Regions from separate parts of the Pseudomonas sp. Tav-5-1A genome, predicted to be linked through region 1. Evidence: predicted binding sites of a transcription regulator. Region 1 holds the regulator's gene; each other region holds the start of a gene.

Region 1 (5,314 bases):
GGTACATCTCCTCGACGTCGGGCTGCGCGGCCAGGTAGTCGATGACCGGTTGCTCCAGGCCTGAATGGTCGCGAAGTTCCGGCTTCCAATAGGGGTTGGGCAGGCAGCGCACGTCGAACACCAGGTCGGCGTCCACCGGCATGCCACGCTTGAAACCAAATGACTCCACCAGGAACGCGGTGCCCGGCTCCGGCTTGTTCAGCAGGCGCAGCTTGAGCGAGTCGCGCAGCTGGTACAGGTTCAGGTGGGTGGTGTTGATCTTCAGGTCAGCCAGGTCGGCGATCGGGCTGAGCAGGTCGGTTTCCACCCGGATGGCTTCGGCCAGCGAACGGCTGGCGTTGCTCAGCGGGTGGCGGCGGCGGGTCTCGGAGAAGCGCTTGAGCAGGGTTTCTTCGTCGGCGTCCAGGTACAGCACGTCGCACTGGATGTGCTTGTCGCGGGCTTCCTGCAGCAGTTGCGGAAAACGCGACAGGTCGCTGGGCAGGTTGCGCGCATCGATGGACACGGCTACCAGCGGCTGGGCCAGCTCGGTGCGGATCAGGGCGCGCTCGGCCAATTCCGGCAGCAGGCCGGCCGGCAGGTTGTCGATGCAGTAGAAACCGTTGTCTTCCAGCACGTCCAGCGCGGTGCTTTTGCCCGAGCCGGAGCGGCCGCTGACGATGATCAGGCGCATGGTCAATGACCTTTCTGTTCGTCCAGCACAACCTGATAGAGGGCATCGCTGCTTTTCGCCGAGCGCAGGCGCTCGCGCACGTCGGCGCGGTCGAGCATGCCGGCGATCTGGCTCAGCAACGCCAGGTGTTCATTGGTCGCCTCCTGGGGGACCAGGAGCACGAAGACCAGGTCGACCGGGGCGCCGTCGATGGCGTCGTAGTCGATCTTGTTCTCCAGGTGCAGCAGGGCGCTGATCGGCGTGGTGCAGCCAACCAGGCGGCAATGGGGGATGGCAATACCGTTGCCAAAACCGGTCGAGCCCAGTTTTTCGCGGGCGACCAGGCTTTCGAACACTACCTGCATCTCAAGGCCCGGGACTTCCCGGGCGATGAGGGTGGCGATGTGTTCGAGTACTTTCTTCTTGCTGCCGCCCGGCGCGTTCACGAGGGAACGGCCGGGGGTCAGGATGTTTTCAAGTCGGATCATGAGGGGGGAGTGTCAGCGGGCGGTCTGGCCTTGCAGCAGACTCTGCTGTTTTTCCTTATGCTTTTTGAGTTGGCGGTCGAGCTTGTCGGTCAGCAGGTCGATGGCCGCGTACATGTCATCATGTTCCGCGTTTGCCACGACTTCGCCACCGGGTACGCGCAGGGTGGCCTCGATTTTCTGTTTCAGCTTCTCGACCTCCATGATGACCTGCACGTTGGTGATCTTGTCGAAATGGCGCTCCAATCGGTCGAGTTTCTCACCGATGTAAGTGCGCATGGCGTCGGTCACAACCAGTTGATGTCCACTGATGTTGACTTGCATACCGCTTTCTCCTTATTGCCAGTGCATAAAGAGACAGGTTGGTTAACCTGCCACTGGAACGCTGTGGCACATCCGGCAAGCCCACTGGCAGCGCCTTGGCGCTGCCAGGATTCACATCAGCCGCTTGCGTTCGCTGGACGGCGCGATCCCTAGGGATTCACGGTACTTGGCGACAGTGCGGCGGGCTACCTGGATGCCTTGTGCCTCCAGTAAACCAGCGATCTTGCTGTCACTCAATGGCTTTTTCTGATTTTCCGCGGCAACCAGTTTCTTGATGATCGCGCGGATCGCCGTGGACGAGCATTCTCCGCCCTCGGAGGTGCTGACGTGGCTGGAGAAAAAGTATTTCAGCTCGTAGATGCCGCGCGGGGTGTGCATGTATTTCTGCGTGGTCACCCGCGAAATGGTCGACTCGTGCATGCCCACCGCCTCGGCGATGTCGTGCAGCACCAGCGGCTTCATGGCCTCGTCGCCGTAGTCGAGGAAACCGCGCTGGTGCTCGACGATCTGGCTGGCGACCTTCATCAGGGTCTCGTTGCGGCTCTGCAGGCTCTTGATGAACCAGCGCGCCTCCTGCAACTGGTTGCGCATGAAGGTGTTGTCGGCGCTGGTGTCGGCGCGGCGCACGAAGCCGGCGTACTGCGGGTTGACGCGCAGGCGCGGTACGGCTTCCTGGTTCAGCTCCACCAGCCAGCGCTCGTTGTCCTTGCGCACGATGACGTCGGGCACCACGTACTCGGCTTCGCTGGACTCGATCTGCGAGCCAGGGCGCGGGTTGAGGCTTTGCACCAGTTCAATGACCTGGCGCAGCTCGTCTTCCTTGAGCTTCATGCGGCGCATCAGCTGGCTGTAGTCGCGGCTGCCCAGCAGGTCGATGTAGTCGGCCACCAGGCGCTGGGCCTCACTGAGCCACGGCGTGCGTGGGGGCATCTGGCGCAGTTGCAGCAGCAGGCATTCGCTGAGGTCGCGGGCGCCGATGCCGGCGGGCTCGAACTGCTGGATGCGGTGCAGCACGGCTTCCACTTCGTCCAGCTCGATGTCCAGTTCCGGGTCGAAGGAGTCGCAGATCTCCTGCAGCGTCTCGTCCAGGTAGCCCTGGTTGTTGATGCAGTCGATCAGGGTGACCGCGATCAGGCGATCGGTGTCGGACATGGGCGCCAGGTTGAGTTGCCACAGCAGATGGCTCTGCAGGCTTTCGCCGGCCGACGTGCGGGTGGTGAAGTCCCATTCGTCGTCATCGTTGCTGGGCAGGCTGCTGGCGCTGGTCTGGTAGATGTCTTCCCAGGCGGTGTCGACGGGAAGCTCGTTGGGAATGCGCTCGCTCCACTCGCCGTCTTCGAGGTTGTCGACGGTGGGGGCGGAGGTTTCCTGGTAGCTGGGCTCCTGGATTTCCGGGGTGACCTGTTGCTCGGCCTTGTCGGCCATGGGGTCGCTGTTGTCGAAGTCGTCGCCTTCTTCCTGGCGTTCGAGCATCGGATTGGATTCCAGGGCCTCCTGGATTTCCTGTTGGAGGTCCAGGGTGGAGAGCTGGAGGAGGCGGATGGCCTGTTGCAACTGCGGTGTCATCGTCAGTTGCTGGCCCATTCTTAGGACGAGCGATGGTTTCATGGCAGGGGCTTAACACCTTATTCGCCGGCGCAAAGCGCCATCCACTACGGGCGCCGAGGCTCTCGGCTTTTGTCGTAAGCAAATTATATGCCTGAAACCGAAGTGTTTGCCTAGAGCGACACCGCAATTAATTCGCGGCGCGCCCCGGGCAACCAGCCAAACACCTCGCCGTTACAGGCGGAACTCGTGGCCGAGGTAAACCTCTTTCACCAGTTGGTTTGCCAGGATGGTCTCGGCATCGCCTTCGGCGATCAGCTGGCCATCGTTGACGATGTAAGCGGTTTCACAGATATCCAGGGTCTCGCGAACGTTGTGGTCGGTGATCAACACGCCGATGCCCTTGTTCTTGAGGTGGTGGATGATCTGCTTGATGTCGCCGACCGAGATCGGGTCGACACCGGCAAAGGGTTCGTCCAGCAGGATGAACTTGGGCGCGGTCGCCAGCGCGCGGGCAATTTCCACCCGGCGCCGCTCGCCGCCCGACAGGCTCATGCCCAGGTTGTCGCGGATGTGCGTGATGTGGAACTCCTGCAGCAGGCTTTCCAGCTCCTTCACGCGGCCGGCCTTGTCCAGCTCCGGGCGGGTTTCCAGGATGGCCATGATGTTGTCGGAGACCGACAGCTTGCGGAAGATCGAGGCTTCCTGCGGCAGGTAGCCGATGCCCGAGCGAGCACGACCGTGCATGGGCTGGTGGCTCACGTCCAGGTCGTCGATCAGCACGCGGCCCTGATCGGCGCGCACCAGGCCGACGATCATGTAGAAGCAGGTGGTCTTGCCGGCGCCGTTAGGCCCCAGGAGGCCGACGATCTGCCCACTTTCGATGGACATGCTGACGTCACGCACCACTTGCCGGCCCTTGTAGGCTTTGGCCAGGTGCTGGGCTTTGAGGATAGCCATTACTTGCCCTGCTGCTGGTCGGTTTTGCTTTTCGGCTGGATGACCATGTCGATGCGTGGTCGTGGCGTGACCTTGGCGCCCGTGGCGCGGCCGGCGTTCACCACCTGCTTGACGGTGTCATAGACGATCTTCTCGCCTTCGGACGTGTTGCCGTCGTTCACCACCTTGGCCTGGTCGATCAGGATGATGCGGTTCTGCGCCGAGAAATACTGGATGGTCTTGCCGTAGCCCTGGACGATGGGCTTGTCGATCGCCGGCTTCTGCTCGTAGTAGGCCAGGTTGCCCACCGAGGTGAAGGTGTCGACGTCGCCCTGGGCGTTGCGGGTGATGGTCACGGTGTTGCCGGTGATCTTCATGGTGCCCTGGGTGATGATGACGTTGCCCTTGTAGACGGCCACGCCCTGCTTGTCATCCAGTTGTGCGTCGTCGGACTGGATGTGGATCGGCTGGTCGCGATCCGTAGGCAGTGCCCAGGCGCCAGCGCTCCCCAGTGCAGAGCCCAGGGAGAGCAATAAAGGGAGGGTTTTAGCGAGCCTCATACAGTCCTCTTACGTTTGACAGCAAGTTGATCTTGCTGTCTTTCAAATATGCCTTCATGCCCGTGCCCGTCGAGACGCCACCGGCGCCGTCGATTCTAACGTCTCGGTCAGTCTGCGCATATTGCTGTTGTGGGAATACCGTCATGCGCGTGGTGGTAATCAGGGTAGGACGGTTTTTCTGGTCGGTGCGGGCCACGCGGACGTTGTCGATCAGCTCGACCTGGGTACCGTCGGGGTTCACTTCGCCGTGGTCGCTGGTCACGTGCCAGGGGTACACGGTGCCGCGGTACAGGTTCATGTCCGGGTTGGTCACCTTGGTGACCTGGCTGGCCTGCAGGTGCTCGACCTTGTCACCGGTCATGCGGTACTGCACGCCGCCGTCAGGCAGGAACTGCACAGCGTGGGCGTTGATGGCGTAATAGTCGATGGCACTTTCGTCGACAGCAGCCGCAGGCTTGTCGAGGAAGGTGTCCGGGTTGATGTTCCAGTAGCCGACGGAGACGAAGATCGCCACGACGACACAGAACAACAGGAGATTGCGCAGTTTTTTACTCGGCATGGGAAACTCTATAAATAGGCGGCCAGGGCCGCTTCGAGGTTGCCTTGGGCGCGCAGGATCAGCTCGCAGAACTCGCGGGCAGCGCCTTCGCCGCCACGGGCCTGGGTCACGCCGTCGGCGTGCTCGCGCACGAACGGCACGGCGTTGGCCACGGCCATGCCCAGGCCGACGCGGCGGATGGGGGCCAGGTCTGGCAGGTCGTCGCCCAGGTAGGCTACCTGTTCATAGCTTAGGCCCAGTTGCGCCAGAA
Region 2 (5,314 bases), 2.8 Mb from region 1:
TGCCAATCTTCAGGTTGAATTCCTGGAGATTGGCCCATGCGCAGATGGATTGCCCCCTTTTCCCTTTCACTGCTGATCAGCACCCAGGCCCACGCCTACGTCGACATTGACGAGGCGGTGGACCAGATCGGAAACGGCGTGATGATTCTCGATGTGCGCACCGATGACCAGTACTCTGCTGGCCACATCAACAACGCGCTGCAAGTCGACATGTCGCTGCGCCCGCTCTCCTCCAGCGACACCGACGCGCGCGGCCTGGCCTACCAGTTGGGCAAGGCGATCCAGAACAAGGCCCAGGTCGTGGTGCTGTACAGCGACACCGACGCGAACGCCAACAAGGCGGAAGCGGCGCTGAAGAAAGCCGGGTTCCTGGCCATCGTCAACGGCGGCAATTACATGGACTTGAACTCGGCGCTGTTCCGGCTGTGCCAGAAGGACAGTTTCTACTGCTGACCTGCGAGGGGCCTCCAGGGCCCGCGCAGCCTACGGCAGCGGCTACAGGGCGTAGCGGCTGCCGATGGCCTGGGGGTTACTGCACCTGCACTTGCACCATCGGCGTCGGGGTCACGTGCACCTTGGCGTGCATCTGCTCGAAACCACCACCACGGCGCATGCCGCGCACCGGGCAGGCGTCCAGGTAGTCCAGGCCCACGGCCAGCTTCAGGTGGCGCTCGGGGCGCGCCAGCTGGTTGGTCACGTCGAAACTGTACCAGGCGTCGTCCAGCCAGGCCTCGGCCCAGGCGTGGCTGGCCAGGTGCTCGCTGTCCCCACTGAACAGGTACCCCGACACATAACGCGCCGGCACGCCCAGGCTGCGGGCGCAGGCCAGGAACGCGTGGGTGTGGTCCTGGCACACGCCGGCACGGGCGGCGAAGGCCTGGGCGGCGCTGGTGTCCACCTCGGTGGCGCCGGGGCTGTAGGTGATGTGCTGGTTCAGCGCCTGCATCAGGTCGATCAGCGCCGTACGGTCAGTACGCTGCCCGCATTCTTTCGCGGCGAACGTACGTAGCGCCTCGTCGGCCTCGGTCAGGCGGGTAAAGCGGCGGAACGGCAATGGCGACTGCGATTCGTGCTCGGCCTCGCGGGTCTCGTCGATGTCGACCTGGCCGCGGGCGCCGATGATGATGTCGTGGTGCGGCTCGTCCAGGGTCAGTACGTGGAGGATGTTGCCGAACGGGTCGATCTGCGCGCGCACATGGCGTGGCAGGTCCAACTGCCAGCTGAGCACGTGCTGGCGCTCGCTGTCGTGGGGCGTCAGGCGCAGGTACTGGATGCTGGCGCGCACTTCGTCATCGTAGTGGTAGGCGGTCTCGTGGCTGATGGAGAGTCTCATACTGCCTCCAGGTAGGAACTGTGAATGGCGTTGCCCAACTGTGCCACCAGCGGGATGAATTCGGTGAGCCAGGCGTGCAGCCCTTCGTCGAGGATCTCGCCGATGCCGGTGTAGCGCAGGCGCGCGTCCAGCTCGGCGGCCAGGCGCTGGGCCGGGCGGCCGTTGAGGCCGGGCAGCGAGGCCAGGATCTGGTCGATTTCCTCGGTGCAGGCGCGCAGCGAGCGCGGCACGTCGGCGCGCAGCAGCAACATCTCCGCCACGTTGTTGGCCGAGGGCGCGTCGCGGTAGATCTCGGTGTAGGCCTCGAACGACGACAACGCCCGCAGCAGCGCGCTCCACTGGTAGTAACTGCGCGCCGAGCTTTCGTCCACCAGTTCGGCCTCGTCGCCCAGCATCTCGTAGCGCGCGTCCACCAGGCGCAGGGTGTTGTCGGCGCGCTCGATGAAGGTGCCCAGGCGAATGAAGCGGAACGCGTCATTGCGCATGATGGTGCCGTAGGTGGCGCCACGGAACAGGTGCGAACGCTCCTTGATCCACTCGCAGAAGCGGCTCAGGCCGTAGCGCCCCAGGCCCTGCTCGGCGATGCCGCGAATCTCCAGCCAGGTGGCGTTGATGTTTTCCCACATGTCGGCGGTGATGCGCCCACGCACCGCGTGGGCACTGGCGCGGGCGGCGCCCAGGCAGCTGTAGAGGCTGGCCGGGTTGCTGGCGTCCAGGGCGAAGAAGTGCAGCAGGCGCTCGGCGTGCAGCTTGCCGTGGCGCTCCAGGTAGTCGTCGAGGGTGCCGGTGATCAACAGCGGCATCGCCATTTCTTCAAGACCGTCGCCACGGCCATCCTGGGGCATCAGCGACAGCGAATAGCTAACTTCGAGCATGCGCGCCAGGTTCTCCGCGCGCTCCAGGTAACGTGACATCCAATACAGATCAGAGGCAGTTCTACTCAGCATTTGGCAGGCATCCTTAATCCTCGACCACCCAGGTGTCCTTGGTTCCGCCACCCTGTGACGAGTTGACCACCAGCGAGCCCTCGCGCAGCGCCACGCGGGTCAGCCCGCCGGGTACCACACGGGTTTCGCGGCCGGCCAGGACGAACGGGCGCAGGTCGATATGGCGCGGGGCAATGCCGTTCTCGACGAAGGTCGGGCAGGTCGACAACGACAGCGTCGGCTGCGCGATGTAGGCATGGGGCCGCGCCTTGAGGCGGGCACGGAAGTTCTCGATCTCGGCCGCGCTGGCGGCAGGGCCCACCAGCATGCCGTAGCCGCCCGACCCCTGGGTCTCCTTGACCACCAGGTCGGGCAGGTTGGCCAGCACGTGGGACAGTTCCTTGGGGTTGCGGCACTGCCAGGTCGGCACGTTCTTGAGGATCGGCTCCTCGTCCAGGTAGAAACGGATCATGTCGGTGACGTAGGGGTACACCGACTTGTCGTCCGCCACGCCGGTGCCGATGGCGTTGGCCAGCACCACGTTGCCCGAGCGGTATGCCGCCAGCAGGCCGGGCACGCCCAGCATCGATTCGGGGTTGAACGCCAGCGGGTCGAGGAAGGCATCGTCGAGGCGGCGGTAGATCACGTCCACGGCCTTGGGGCCGTCGGTGGTGCGCATGAACACGCGGTCGTCGCGCACGAACAGGTCGGCGCCCTCCACCAGTTCCACGCCCATCTCGCGGGCCAGGAACGCATGCTCGAAGAACGCACTGTTGAAGCGCCCGGGGGTCAGCACCACCACGCTGGGGTTGTCCAGGTGGCTGGAGCTTTTCAGGGTGTCCAGCAGCATGCTCGGGTAATGGTCGATGGGGGCGATGCGCTGGGCCGCGAACAGCTCGGGGAACAGGCGCATCATCATCTTGCGGTCTTCGAGCATGTAGCTCACGCCGCTGGGCGTGCGCAGGTTGTCTTCCAGCACGTAGTAGCTGCCATCGCCGTCGCGCACCAGGTCGACGCCGGAAATGTGCGAGTAGATGTCACGGTGCAGGTTCAGGCCCTGCATCGCCAGCTGATATTGCTCGTTGGCCAGCACCTGTTCGGCGGGGATGATGCCGGCCTTGATGATGCGCTGGTCGTGGTACAGGTCGGCCAGGAACATGTTCAGTGCCTTGACCCGCTGGATACAGCCGCGCTCCACCACCCGCCACTCGCTGGCCGGGATACTGCGCGGAATGGTATCGAACGGAATCAGCCGCTCGGTGCCCTGCTCGTCGCCATAGAGCGTGAAAGTGATGCCAGCCCGGTGGAACAGCAGATCGGCTTCCCGGCGCCGTTGGGCCAGGAGCTCTTCGGGGGTGTCGGCCAGCCAGCGCGCGAACTCCCGGTAATGCGGGCGGACCACGCCGCCGGCATCGTACATCTCATCATAAAAGGTGCGGATCATGCCGTACTCCTTGTCACCCGGACACCAAGCCCATCGCAAGGCTCGTGCCAGCGGCAGAAACGCTTAAATAACAACAGGTTGGATAACGCCCGATTCGCGCTCGCACCATTCCTGTGCGTCATTGACCCCAACCCGTCCCCGGACGCTTCATTGCGAAGCGGTAGTTCAAGGCTAATTGCTATGACCAGCATAGACAGAGATGATTTCGGCAACGCTGCGCCAGACAGTTTTTTTAATGAATATTCAATCCCCGCAAATCGTTTTTGATCTTGAAGCTCTTGATCTTGAAGCTCTTGATCTTGATTTGGCTCTTGATCTTGATCTGGCTTTTGATCTGGCGTTTGATTTTGATCTTGGCCCCGTTAAGCGCCCGGGCCGACTGGAGGCGTTGATCAAGCGGGCCGAGGCGTAGCCGAGGGAGACGGAACCGGAGGCGCTTCTATTCCGGGCCGTCGTCCGCTTGAGCGACGCCGGAGGGAGGGGACCCGTAGCGCAGCGGAGGGCCCAAGCAGGGGCAAGCCCTTTTTGCTTACTTTTTGGGGCGACTGCCAAAAAGTGAGTCGGCGTAAGGCCGAAACGGTCGGTGGTATCCCCGCGAAAATGGATATGTTCGAAATCGCCGAAGCGCGATGCCGAATCCGTGACTTTATCCATTACCAAGGGTGATGCAAAATCACCTTTCCGCCCTTACGGCGGGTCACTTTTTTTCAAACGCCAAAAAAAGTAACCAAAAAACGCTTGCCCCTGCTTGGGCCCTCCGCTGCGCTACGGGTCCCCTCCTTCCGGCGCCGCTCAACGGGCAGACGGCACCCGCTATAGAAGCCTGCGGGTTACCGTCTCTTCGGCCTGCGGCCTCGGCCCTTCGGGCAGCCCGTTGATCGACGCCTCCAGTGGGCCCGGGCGCTTTACGGGGCATACAATCAAGATCAAAAGCCAGATCAAAAGCCAAGTCAAAAGCCAAGTCAAAAGCCAGATCAAGATCACGAGCCAGGGCAGCAGCAATAACTGGAGGTATTGTGGATGGCCTGCAAACTAAAACGGCCAGCCCATGGGCCAGCCGTCATGTACTGCGGGGGTCAGTCAAGCCTGCAGGCGCTGCACCTGATGCTTCACACCCCACCCTTCTATCTCCCCGCCCAGCGGTTCGATCACGGCTTCGAAGTCCTGCTCGAACTCGCCGATGCCGCCATAGGTGGCGAACATCACCTTGCTCAACTCCAAGTACCAGGCCCCATCGTCACGTTCGCTGACCTGGGCATTGAGTGACTCGCCCTGGAACTTGCCCGCTGCCGTGCGCGCACGCTTTTCGTCCGGGAACACGGCATAGAACTCGATGGGATGGATGCTGGCAAAATCGAAGCCGCCTTCCTTCATGCGGCGCAGCACGTGGGTGCTGATGTCTTCTTGATAGGCTGTGCTCATGAATCGTCCTCCTCATCATTGATGGATAGACTTTCAGTACTTCCAGGACCTCCGTTGGCAGAAAAACGACTGCAATGGGACTACGCGACTCAAGGGTCACCCGGAAACAAGCATGGAGCTGACAACAAGACGAGGGCACGGCCAAAGGGGGCAGGCCGCTCTCGATTGCAGAGTAGCGCGAAGGCGGCG
Region 3 (5,314 bases), 1.2 Mb from region 1:
GGCTACACGGAAAATTCGGAATTTTCCTTCAGCTCAGTGGGCGTGGGAAAGTAAGACCTGCTTCGTTATAGCTGCGGATGGGCGCCAGAAGGGAGGGCGTTGCACCGTAGCCGCTGCCGCCAGGCTGCGCTGGCCCTCATTGCAGACCAACATTTTCAGTGCACGCAATGGCCAGCGCAGCCTGCGGCAGCGGCTACGTGGCGAAGTCAGCGCGGCAAATCACTCATGAACGCCTCCAGCCGCGACCTCAACCACCGCTCCCCCGGGTCCGTATCCATCACGCTCAACCACACCATCGACAGGTCCAGCGTAGGCGTGTCGAACGGCAGCGGTTCGGTGTACAGGTTGCCGTAGCCCACCATCGCGTTCGCTGCGTAGTCGGGGGCGCCGGCGAGCAGGTCGGTGCCGGCCAGCAGGGCGGGCAGGGCACTGTATTGGGGGACGGAGAGGACGACGTTGCGCTTGCGGCCGATTTCTTCCAGCCACTCGTCCACCACGCCGCTGGTGTTGGCCATGTGCGAGACCAGCACGTGGGGGCGTTCGCAGTATTCGTCGAGGGTCAGGGGGTGGTCGGATTTGTCGGCGCGCAGGATGCGCGGCTGGATGCGCCGCAGCAGCTTGCGCTTGGCGTTGGCCGGCAGGCCGCGGGTCTGGCTGATGCCCACGGTTATTTCGCCGGAGGCGAGCAGGTCGGGCACGCGCCAGTAGTCCACGTGCTGCACCACGAACACCACCTTCGGCGCCTCCTGGCGCAGGGCGCGCAGCAGCGGCGGCAGCAGGCCGAACTCGACGTCGTCCGACAGCCCGATGCGGAAGGTGGAGTTGCTGACGGCGGGGTCGAAGTCGTGGCTCAGGCTGATGGCGATGGACAGCGCGTCCAGGGCCGGCGACAGGTGCCGGGCCAGTTCCTCGGCGCGGGCGGTGGGCTCCATGCGGTGGCCGACACGCACGAACAGCGGGTCGTTGAACATGCTGCGCAGGCGGTTGAGCGCCGAGCTGATGGTGGGCTGGCCGAGGAACAGCTTTTCGGCGACGCGGGTGACGTTGCGCTCGAGCATCAAGGTCTCGAACACCACCATCAGGTTGATGTCGGCCTTGCGCAATTCATTGCGGTTCATCGGCGGCTGCCCCCAGTCCATTCGCGTATGGCTGGAGTGTAGAGGTGCGGGTTTGTATGACGCAATGCTACAAACCCACCGCCCCGTAGCAGCGGCCGCAGGCCGCGTCACCGGGCGCGAGCTGAGTGGTTATTCCGCAGGTGGCGCCAGGCGGGCTTCGAGTTCGGCCATCTTCGCTTCCAGCGCTTCAAGGCGCGCGCGGGTGCGGGCCAACACCACCATCTGGCTATCGAATTCTTCCCGGCTTACCAGGTCCAGCTTGCTGAAGCCGCTTTGCAGCAGCACCTTGAACTGGCTTTCCAGCTCGGCGCGTGGCTGGCTGGTGTCGCTGCTGAACAGGCGCGAGGCGTGGTCGCCAAGGGCGTCGAGGAAGGCTTTGGGCGCAAGCATGGTGAAATTCCTGAATCTGATGGCCTGGAGTGTAACACGCAGGCGTCTATAGTCAGTGGCGTGGCGGCCGCACGGTTTTTGCGCATCGCCACGTTCGAGTGCGCACCAGGATAGGGCGCAACCGTTGATCAGATGTGGGGCGAGGGCGACAAGCAAGGGGAAACACGCCGAATTTGTTGGGTTGCACGGACATGGCAAGCTTTCTGCTTACACAGCATTGACCCATGCACTGATGCAGTCGATGTGACGAATGCAGTGCGCAGGCGGAGCGGGATGTGTTTCGTCAGGAGCGGTACTGGTGGTTGGTCTGGGGATGTGGGACCGACGACGCGTTACAAAGCCAGGCACTGCGCTTAGACTTGAGCTGGGTTTGTTTTCCTGGGGCAAGTCCACTAATTCGGGAGAGAGTTTCATGAAGCTAGTCACTGCCATCATCAAGCCGTTCAAATTGGACGACGTCCGCGAGTCGCTGTCTGAAATCGGCGTGCAGGGCATTACCGTAACCGAGGTGAAAGGCTTCGGGCGCCAGAAGGGTCACACCGAGCTGTATCGCGGCGCGGAATACGTGGTCGACTTTTTGCCCAAGGTGAAGATCGATGTCGCCATTGACGACAAGGATCTGGACCGGGTGATCGAGGCGATCACCAAGGCTGCCAACACCGGCAAGATCGGCGACGGCAAGATTTTCGTGGTCAATCTGGAACAGGCCATTCGCATCCGTACCGGCGAAACCGATACCGACGCGATCTAAGCCGCCCCAAACCCAACGCCCCAGGAGAAAACAATATGACTCTGCGTCAATTCGCAGGGCTAGGAGCCCTGTTGTCCCTCGTAATACCCGGCATGGCCCTGGCGGCTGATCCGGTTCCGGCACCGGTGCTCAATTCGGGCGATACCGCGTGGATGCTGACGTCTACCGCCCTGGTGCTGTTCATGACCATTCCTGGCCTGGCGTTGTTCTACGGCGGCATGGTTCGTTCGAAAAACATTCTTTCCGTGATGATGCAGTGCTTCGCCATTACCGGCCTGGTCAGCATTCTGTGGACCATCTATGGCTACAGCCTGGCGTTCGATACCACCGGTATGGAAGCTGGCGTCGTCAACTACAACTCCTTCTTCGGCAGCATGGCCAAGGCGTTCCTGGCGGGTATCACCCCGGCCAGCATCACTGGTCCTGCGGCGCTGATTCCGGAAGCGGTGTTCGTCACCTTCCAGATGACCTTCGCCATCATCACCCCGGCGCTGATCGTGGGTGCCTTCGCCGAGCGCATGAAATTCTCGGCCATGCTGGTGTTCATGGGCATCTGGTTCACCCTGGTGTACGCACCGATCGCGCACATGGTCTGGTCCGGTCCGGGCTCGCTGTTGGGTGACTGGGGCGTGCTGGACTTCGCCGGTGGTACCGTGGTGCACATCAACGCCGGTATCGCAGGCCTGGTGGCGTGCCTGGTGCTGGGCAAGCGCAAAGGCTTCCCGACCACCCCGATGGCCCCGCACAACCTGGGCTACACCCTGATGGGCGCAGCGATGCTGTGGGTAGGCTGGTTCGGCTTCAACGCCGGTTCCGCCGCCGCTGCCAACGGCACTGCCGGCATGGCCATGCTGGTCACCCAGATCGCCACCGCGGCCGCTGCACTGGGCTGGATGTTCGCCGAGTGGATCACCCACGGCAAACCTAGCGCCCTGGGTATCGCTTCGGGCGTGGTTGCCGGCCTGGTAGCCATCACCCCGGCTGCCGGTACCGTGGGCCCGATGGGCGCCCTGGTCATCGGCCTGGCGGCTGGCGTGGTGTGCTTCTTCTGCGCCACCACCCTGAAACGCAAGCTGGGCTACGACGACTCCCTGGACGCCTTCGGCGTGCACGGTATCGGCGGTATCCTCGGCGCTATCCTGACCGGCGTGTTCGCAGCCCCTTCGCTGGGCGGCTTCGGCACCGTGACCGACATCGCTGCCCAAGTCTGGATTCAGTGCAAGGGCGTGGCGTTCACCATCGTCTACACCGCCGTGGTGACCTACGTCATCCTCAAGGTGCTGGACGTGGTCATGGGCCTGCGCGTCAACGACGAAGAAGAGTCGGTTGGCCTGGACCTGGCGCAACACAACGAGCGCGGCTACAACCTGTAACCGCCTGCGAAAAAATGCCCGGCTTGCCGGGCATTTTTTTGCCTGCGATTTGTCATTTGTCCAGGGCGCAAACGGTTTCTGCCAGCCAAGTTCCAGCAACCGTGCCATGTAGGCGAAAGGCTTACAGGCAATGATGAATTTAGCCCCTTTGCTTTTTCCCAGAGCGCGCTAGAATGCGCCCCGAACGTGTGGAGAATGGTATGTGGCAGCAACGGTTGATCACCTTGAAGCCAAGGCCGCGCGGCTTTCACCTGGTAACGGATGAGCTGCTGCACGACTGGCCAGAGTTGCGTGCATGCCGTATCGGCCTGCTGCACCTGCTGCTGCAACATACGTCGGCGTCGTTGACCATCAACGAGAACGCCGACCCTGCGGTTCGGCGTGATTTCGAGCGTTTCTTCAACCGCCTGGTGCCCCAGGGCGACGGCGGCTATGAACACAACGACGAAGGCGCGGATGACCTGCCGGCACACTTCAAGGCCAGTTTGCTAGGCTGTCAACTGACGTTGCCGGTGCGGGACGGGCGGCTGGCGCTGGGTACCTGGCAGGGTGTGTATTTGGGTGAGCACCGTGATCATGGCGGTGCTCGCAGGGTGCTCGCCACGTTGCAGGGCGAGGCCAAATGACCGTCGGCAAACCGACGGATATGAATTTTTCCTGGCAGCCATCGACAGACGGTCAGGCTGCGCTATAAATAATCTGCTTTTCGCAAGTCATGAGGTAGAACATGAGCGACGATGATCTGGAAAACGACGAACTCGAAGTAGGTGACGAGGACGATACCGAGGAAGGCCTGGAAGCGGCAGCTGAAGACGTTGCCGACGACAGTGGCGACGATACCCCCGCGCCCTCGGCCAAAGGCAAATCCAAGGCTGCAGTGTCGGTAGACGAACTGCCTAGCATTGAAGCCAAGAACAAGGAGCGTGATGCCCTTGCCCGCGCCATGGAAGAATTCCTGGCTCGTGGTGGCAAGGTGCAGGAAGTCGAGGCCAACGTGGTCGCCGACCCGCCCAAGAAGCCGGACAACAAATACGGCAGCCGCCCTATCTGAGTCCCTGCTTGCATGAAAAAAGCCCGCCGTCGCTGCGGGCTTTTTCATGCCTGGGCGTTGGTTATTTCCAGCGTGCGAGGATTTGCGGGATTTCCAGCAGGCTGCGCACTTCGGCGTCCGGCTTGTGGTCCGCCTCCCACGCCTTGCCCTGCGGGTTGAACCAGATGGCCCGGAAGCCGGCCTGCTGGGCGCCGAAAATGTCGTCGCCGGGGTGGTCACCCACATGCACCGCGGCACTGGCCGCTACGCCACCGGCGCGCTTGAGCGCCTCGTTGAATAGCGCCGGGTCTGGCTTGCCGATGCCCAGGTCCTCGGCGCACAGGGCAAAGCCGAAGCGGTCGGCCAGGCCCAGTCGGCGCACGTCGGCGTTGCCGTTGGTGACCACGCCCAGGGTGTAGTGCTGGCCCAGTTGTTCCAGTGCCGGTAGCACTTCGGGGAACACCTCGATCTGGTGACGGGCGTGTAGGAATACCTCGAAGCTCTTTTCTGCAAGCGGCACGGCTTCGGCCTCCGGGTAGCCGGCTTCGCGCAGGGCGTGCAGCAGCACCAGGCGGCGCAGCGCACTGATGCGGTGCTTCAGGCCAGGTTCGGCATCCACCAGGCGCTGGCGAATGGCGAACAAGTGCTCGAC
Region 4 (5,314 bases), 620 kb from region 1:
TTGGAAAAGCCTTTGTGTGCCCGGTGTTACAGGGTGATTGCCAAGGTTGGCGCCCTACCCCGCCCCTGGCCGAGTCGGAAAAACGGCGCGTGGCTGCCGGTTGGCGGCAAGGGGCGCCAGAAAACCGGAGCCGCTCCCCTGTAGCAGCGGCCGCAGGCCGCGTCATTGACGCCGCCACTTCGCCTGACACACCGAGGCGTATGCGACGCCGCCTTCGGCAGCTGCTACGGGTGAGCGGGCACAAAAAAACCCGGGCTTTGGGCCCGGGCTTTGTAGTGCTGCCGACAACTATCAAGTCATCTGGATAGTGGTCTGCATGATGGTGCTTTCGGTGGAGATGGTCTTGGCGTTGGCCTGGTAGTTGGACTGCGCCTTGATCAGGTTCACCAGCTCAGCGGTCAGGTCGACGTTGGAGTCTTCCAGCGACGAGGCGCTCAGCGAGCCCATGGTGCCGCTGCTAGGGGTGCCGATCACCGGCACGCCCGAGGCGTAGGTTTCACGCCAGTCGGTGCCACCGGCCGGGCTCAGGCCCTGCACGTTGGCGAAGTTGGCCAGGGCCACCTGGCCGATGACGTTGGTCTTGCCGTTGGTGAAGGTAGCGGTCAGCTGGCCGGTGTCGCTCACCGACAGGGCCGACAGTTCGCCGGTGGCGTAGCCGTCCTGGTCCTTGGCAGTCGTCGCCGAGGTGGCGTTGTACTGGGTCAGGTTGGACATGTCCAGGGTGATATTCGCGGTAGCGGAAGCACCGTTGGAGGCGTAGGTACCGTCGCTCTGCTCGGCAGCAGGCACCCAGCCGGCCAGGCTGAAGGTACCGTCGGCGTTCACGGTCAGGCCACCGGTCACGGCGCCGGCGGTGTAGCTGTACGAACCGTCGGAGTTGAACGTGACCGGGTTGGCCAGCGGCGTGGTGGACGTCGGGTCGGTCGGGTTGACGCCGTCGATGGTGGTGTACATGGTCCAGCTGTTCGACGTGTCATCCTTCACGAAGTACTGGTTCAGCTGGTGGGCGTTGCCCTGGCTGTCATAGACGTCGGTGTTGAAGGTGTAGTTGTAGCTGCTGGTGTTCGAGGCAGTGAACGGGCTGACGGTCGGGGCGGTCGCACTGGAGTTCAGGTTGACGGTTTCCGAGATGCTGCTGGTCGCCTTGGGCGCCAGGTTGGACGTGTCGATGGCCAGGTTCGACAGCACGCCCGAGGTCAGCTTGCCGGTGGAGTCAGTGGTGTAGCCCTGCAGGTTGTTGCCGCTGGCATCGACGATGTTGCCGGACTTGTCGCTGTAGAAGGCACCGGCACGGGTGTACAGCTTCGAGCCGTTGTCGCTGAGCACGAAGAAACCGTTGCCGTTGATGGCCATGTCCAGGCTGTTGCCGGTGGACTCGATGTTGCCCTGGGTGAACTGCTGCGACACGGCGGCAGTGGTCACGCCGCTACCGACGGTGGTCTTGCCCGAGGTGCCACGGATGGACTGGGCATACTGGTCGGCGAATTCGGTGCGCGACGATTTGAAACCGGTGGTGGCGACGTTGGCAATGTTGTTGCCGGTGACGTCCAGGGCTTTGTTGGCTGCTGCCAGGCCACTGAGGCCGACGTTGAAAGACATGTTTTCACTCCTGCGCCGTAGCCGGCATTAAATTCCGATGGTTTGGACAGCAGACAGGGCAACACTGGAGCCCGTTGCCAGGTTCAGCGTCATTTCACCGCCGCTGGTGGTGGCCATGGTCACGCTGTTGACCGTGGTCGGCAGGTTGGTGGTCATGACTGTCGAGGTACCGTCGATGGTGGCAACCGCCTTGAAGGTGTAGTTGCCGGAGGCCGCGGTGTTGCCGTCGCCATCCTTGCCATCCCAGGTGAAGCTGTAGGTGCCGGCCGACTGGGTGCCCTCGTCGAGGGTACGCACCAGGGTGCCGTCACTGTTGTAGACGCCAATGGTGTTGCTGGTGCTGGAACCGGTCAGGTTCACCGAGCCGGTCAGGCCCTTGCTGGTGTCGACGTCGGCGGTGGTGCCGGTGACGATGACCGAGTGGCCGACCAGCGAGGACGCCTGCAGGGCCTGGGACGACTGGTACGAGGTGAGGATGGTGCTCACCGAGTCGTTGAGGCTCTGCATGCTTTCCAGGCTGCTGAACTGGGCCAGCTGCGAAACGAATTCGCTGTTGTCCTGTGGGTCCAGGGGGTTCTGGTTCTGCATCTGGGTAACCAGCAGTTGCAGGAACGCGTCCTTGCCCAGCGCACTGCCCGCGGTACCGGTGGAGCTGTCGGTGGTACTGGTGGTTTTCTGCAGTGACGTCAGGACGGACGAAGCCGAGGTGCTGTCAGTTGTTGTGGTCATGTTCTTGCGCCCCTATCACTGACCCAGGGTCAGGACTTTCTGCATCATGGTTTTCGCGGTATTCATGATGTCCGCGTTGGTCTGGAACGAACGGCTGGCAGAGATCATGTCAGCCATCTCCTCCACCACGTTGACGTTCGGGTAGTACACGTAGCCGTCTTTGTTGGCCGCCGGGTTCTTGGGCTCGTAGCGAGCTTCCAGGTTGCTTTGGTCCTCGATCACGCCCGACACCTGCACGCCGCTGCCGGCGGCATCCTGGTCCTGGAACAGCGAGCCGCTGTCGCCGGTGGACTGGGTCTGGTCGAACACAGTGGCGAACACCGGGTGGCGCGCGCGGTAGGTCTGGTCGATGCTCGACGAGACGGTCTCGGCGTTGGCGATGTTACTGGCGACGGTGTTCAGGCGAGTGGTCTGGGCACTCATGCCGGTACCGGCAATGTTGAAAACGCTGGCTAGAGACATGAATCACTCCCCACGGATGGCTGACACCAGCCCTTTGAATTTGGCGTTGAGCAGGGTGAAGCTGGCCTGGAAGTTCACCGAGTTCTGCGCGTAGTTGGCTTGTTCCACCTGCGCGTCCACGGTGTTCTGGTCCAGCGAGGGCGAGCTGGGGGTGCGGTACAGCAATTGCTGGTCACCCATGCTCAGGCCTTCGGCCTCGATGTGCTTGTCGTTGGTCCGCTCCAGCTCGAACGTGCCGTTCTGGCGCTTGTCGCCTTCAGCCTGCAGCACGGCGGCAAAGTCCAGGTCACGCGCCTTGTAGTTGGGCGTGTCGGCGTTGGCCAGGTTGTTGGCCAGCACTTCGGCGCGCTGGGCGCGGAACGCCAGTGCCTGCTCGTGGATGCCCAGCGCTTTGTCGAAACTGATGCTCATGGTGGAAACCTTTAAACGGCGGACCGGATGTTGGTGACAGAAAGATAGCAAGGCCCGTGCCAAACTGCGCGAGGCCCGGTTTTGCTGGGGTTTGGGGAAAGTGGCAAGCGGCAATGCCAGAAAAGCGGCAAGCGGGTTCCGCTGGGTGCCAACAAAGCGGCAATACCCGATTGCCGCTTTGCATGGCCCGGAACACCACCCCGTAGCGGCAACTGTCTTTGTGGGAGCTGGCTTGCCAGCGAGTTTTCAGAGCCTCAACAGCTCGCTGGCAAGCCAGCTCCCACAGTATGTAGCAGCTGCCGAAGGCTGCGTCCCCACCCCAAACGCCAAAAACAACAAAGGCCCCGAAGGGCCTTTGCGTTATTTCGCCTGGTAGATGATGCCCGGGCTGCACTGGACCATCTGGTAATGGTCCGGCAGGCCGTTCAGCGCCTCGGACGCGCCAAGGAACAGGTAGCCACCGGGCTTGAGGGTGCCATGGATGCGCATCAGGATGTCTTTCTTCACCTGGGCGGAGAAGTAGATCAGCACGTTGCGGCAGAACACCACGTCGAACTTGCCCAGCGCCGCGTAGCTGTCCAGCAGGTTGAACGAGCGGAACTCCACGCGGCTGCGAATCGGCGCCTTCACCGCCCAACGGCCGGGGCCCTTGGTGTCGAAGTAGCGCTGCAGGCGGTCCGCCGACAGGCCGCGGCCGATGGCCAGGCTGTCGTACTCGCCGCTCTTGCAGTTGGTGAGCATGGAACCGGACAGGTCGGTGGCGACGATCTGCGCACCGGCCTTGAGCTGGCCCAGGTTGGTACGCTCGAACTCGTCGATGGTCATGGACAGCGAATAGGGCTCCTGGCCCGACGAGCAGGCCGCCGACCAGATGCGCAGGCGCTGGCCGGGCGCGTTCTTGACGAACTCGGGGATGACCTTGTTCTTCATCACCTCGAAGGGGTAGGTATCGCGAAACCACAGGGTTTCGTTGGTGGTCATGGCGTCCACCACCTGCTCGCGCAGGCCACTGCGCGGCTGGGTCTGGATGCGCTGCACCAACTCGCCCAGGGACTTGATGCCCTGCTGTTCCATCAGCTTGTTGAGACGGCTGGAAACAAGATATTGCTTATTCTCGCCCAACAGAATGCCACAGGCTTTTTCCAGGAAGACCCGGAACTGTTCGAAATCCAAATTACCCGTAGACAATGGTGCCGCCTCTCAAATCGTCGTTCGTGCCTGGGGCATTATGCCCCAGGCGTTAGCCTGCTGCCTTGATCCGGTCTACCACGCGCTGGGCCAGGTCATCCGGCCGGAACTTGGCCAGGAAGTCGTCTGCCCCCACCTTCTTCACCATCGCCTGGTTGAACACCCCCGACAGGGAAGTATGCAGGGTGATGTGCAGGTTCTTCATGCGTGGGTCGCTGCGAATCTCCGCAGTCAAGGTATAGCCGTCCATCTCGGGCATTTCGATGTCGGAGATCATCATGAGGAATTCTTCCTCGGGATGCTTGCCTTCATCCACCAGCTTACGCAGGTAATCCAGCGCCTGCCGCCCGTCGTTCAATGCCACCACTTCCACGCCCACGGTCTGCAGGCAACGGGTCACCTGCTTGCGCGCCACCGACGAGTCATCCACGGTCAACACCCGCAGCGACACCGCCTTGTGCTGGGTTTCCTCATCCACCACGCCGACGGAAATCGATTCGGAGGTGGGCGCCACTTCCGCTAGGATTTTCTCCACATCGATGATTTCGACGAGCTTGTTGTCCACCCGAGTCACGGCCGTGAGGTAATGATCACGACCCGTGCCCTTGGGTGGCGGATGAATCTCTTCCCAGTTCATGTTGACGATGCGCTCTACCGAGTGCACCAGGAAGCCCTGGATCTTGGTGTTGTACTCCGTGATGATCACGAAGGTGTTCTTGATGTCCTGCAGACCGGGCGCACCGGTTGCCATTGCCAGATCGAGGATCGGGATGGTCGCCCCACGAATATTCGCCACACCGCGCACTACCGGGCTGGACTTGGGCATCACGGTCAGGTTCGGGCATTGCAGCACCTCCCGCACCTTGAACACGTTGATGCCATACAGCTGCGAACCGTTGAGCCGGAACAACAACAGTTCCAGGCG

The links. Region 1 encodes sigma-54, which starts transcription at its own class of promoters, with help from an activator protein. Its sites were predicted from a motif close to ANTGGCATNNANNTTGCTNT; they were not measured.
Region 2: the regulator sigma-54 is predicted to act here: its motif matches at 3,736-3,755, upstream of AC0J42_RS08015 (circularly permuted type 2 ATP-grasp protein).
Region 3: the regulator sigma-54 is predicted to act here: its motif matches at 1,699-1,718, upstream of glnK (P-II family nitrogen regulator).
Region 4: the regulator sigma-54 is predicted to act here: its motif matches at 3,246-3,265, upstream of flgB (flagellar basal body rod protein FlgB).

The regions. Positions count from the first base shown of each region.
Region 1 is NZ_CM146901.1:5,668,301-5,673,614, reverse strand. It holds gene rapZ (RNase adapter RapZ) at 1-673, opposite strand, end outside; gene ptsN (PTS IIA-like nitrogen regulatory protein PtsN) at 676-1,140, opposite strand; gene hpf (ribosome hibernation-promoting factor, HPF/YfiA family) at 1,153-1,461, opposite strand; gene AC0J42_RS26105 (RNA polymerase factor sigma-54) at 1,573-3,069, opposite strand; gene lptB (LPS export ABC transporter ATP-binding protein) at 3,241-3,966, opposite strand; gene lptA (lipopolysaccharide transport periplasmic protein LptA) at 3,966-4,505, opposite strand; gene lptC (LPS export ABC transporter periplasmic protein LptC) at 4,492-5,064, opposite strand; gene AC0J42_RS26085 (KdsC family phosphatase) at 5,073-5,314, opposite strand, start outside.
Region 2 is NZ_CM146901.1:1,805,679-1,810,992, reverse strand. It holds gene AC0J42_RS08030 (rhodanese-like domain-containing protein) at 37-453, shown strand; gene AC0J42_RS08025 (transglutaminase family protein) at 530-1,333, opposite strand; gene AC0J42_RS08020 (alpha-E domain-containing protein) at 1,330-2,280, opposite strand; gene AC0J42_RS08015 (circularly permuted type 2 ATP-grasp protein) at 2,294-3,703, opposite strand; gene AC0J42_RS08010 (hypothetical protein) at 3,903-4,115, shown strand; gene AC0J42_RS08005 (ribonuclease E inhibitor RraB) at 4,784-5,125, opposite strand.
Region 3 is NZ_CM146901.1:256,767-262,080, forward strand. It holds gene AC0J42_RS01230 (LysR family transcriptional regulator) at 207-1,118, opposite strand; gene AC0J42_RS01235 (accessory factor UbiK family protein) at 1,248-1,508, opposite strand; gene glnK (P-II family nitrogen regulator) at 1,921-2,259, shown strand; gene AC0J42_RS01245 (ammonium transporter) at 2,295-3,632, shown strand; gene AC0J42_RS01250 (secondary thiamine-phosphate synthase enzyme YjbQ) at 3,833-4,258, shown strand; gene sutA (transcriptional regulator SutA) at 4,360-4,683, shown strand; gene AC0J42_RS01260 (HAD family hydrolase) at 4,745-5,314, opposite strand, start outside.
Region 4 is NZ_CM146901.1:5,049,484-5,054,797, forward strand. It holds gene flgE (flagellar hook protein FlgE) at 292-1,599, opposite strand; gene AC0J42_RS23060 (flagellar hook assembly protein FlgD) at 1,627-2,328, opposite strand; gene flgC (flagellar basal body rod protein FlgC) at 2,344-2,790, opposite strand; gene flgB (flagellar basal body rod protein FlgB) at 2,794-3,201, opposite strand; gene cheR (protein-glutamate O-methyltransferase CheR) at 3,562-4,389, opposite strand; gene AC0J42_RS23080 (chemotaxis protein CheV) at 4,442-5,314, opposite strand, start outside.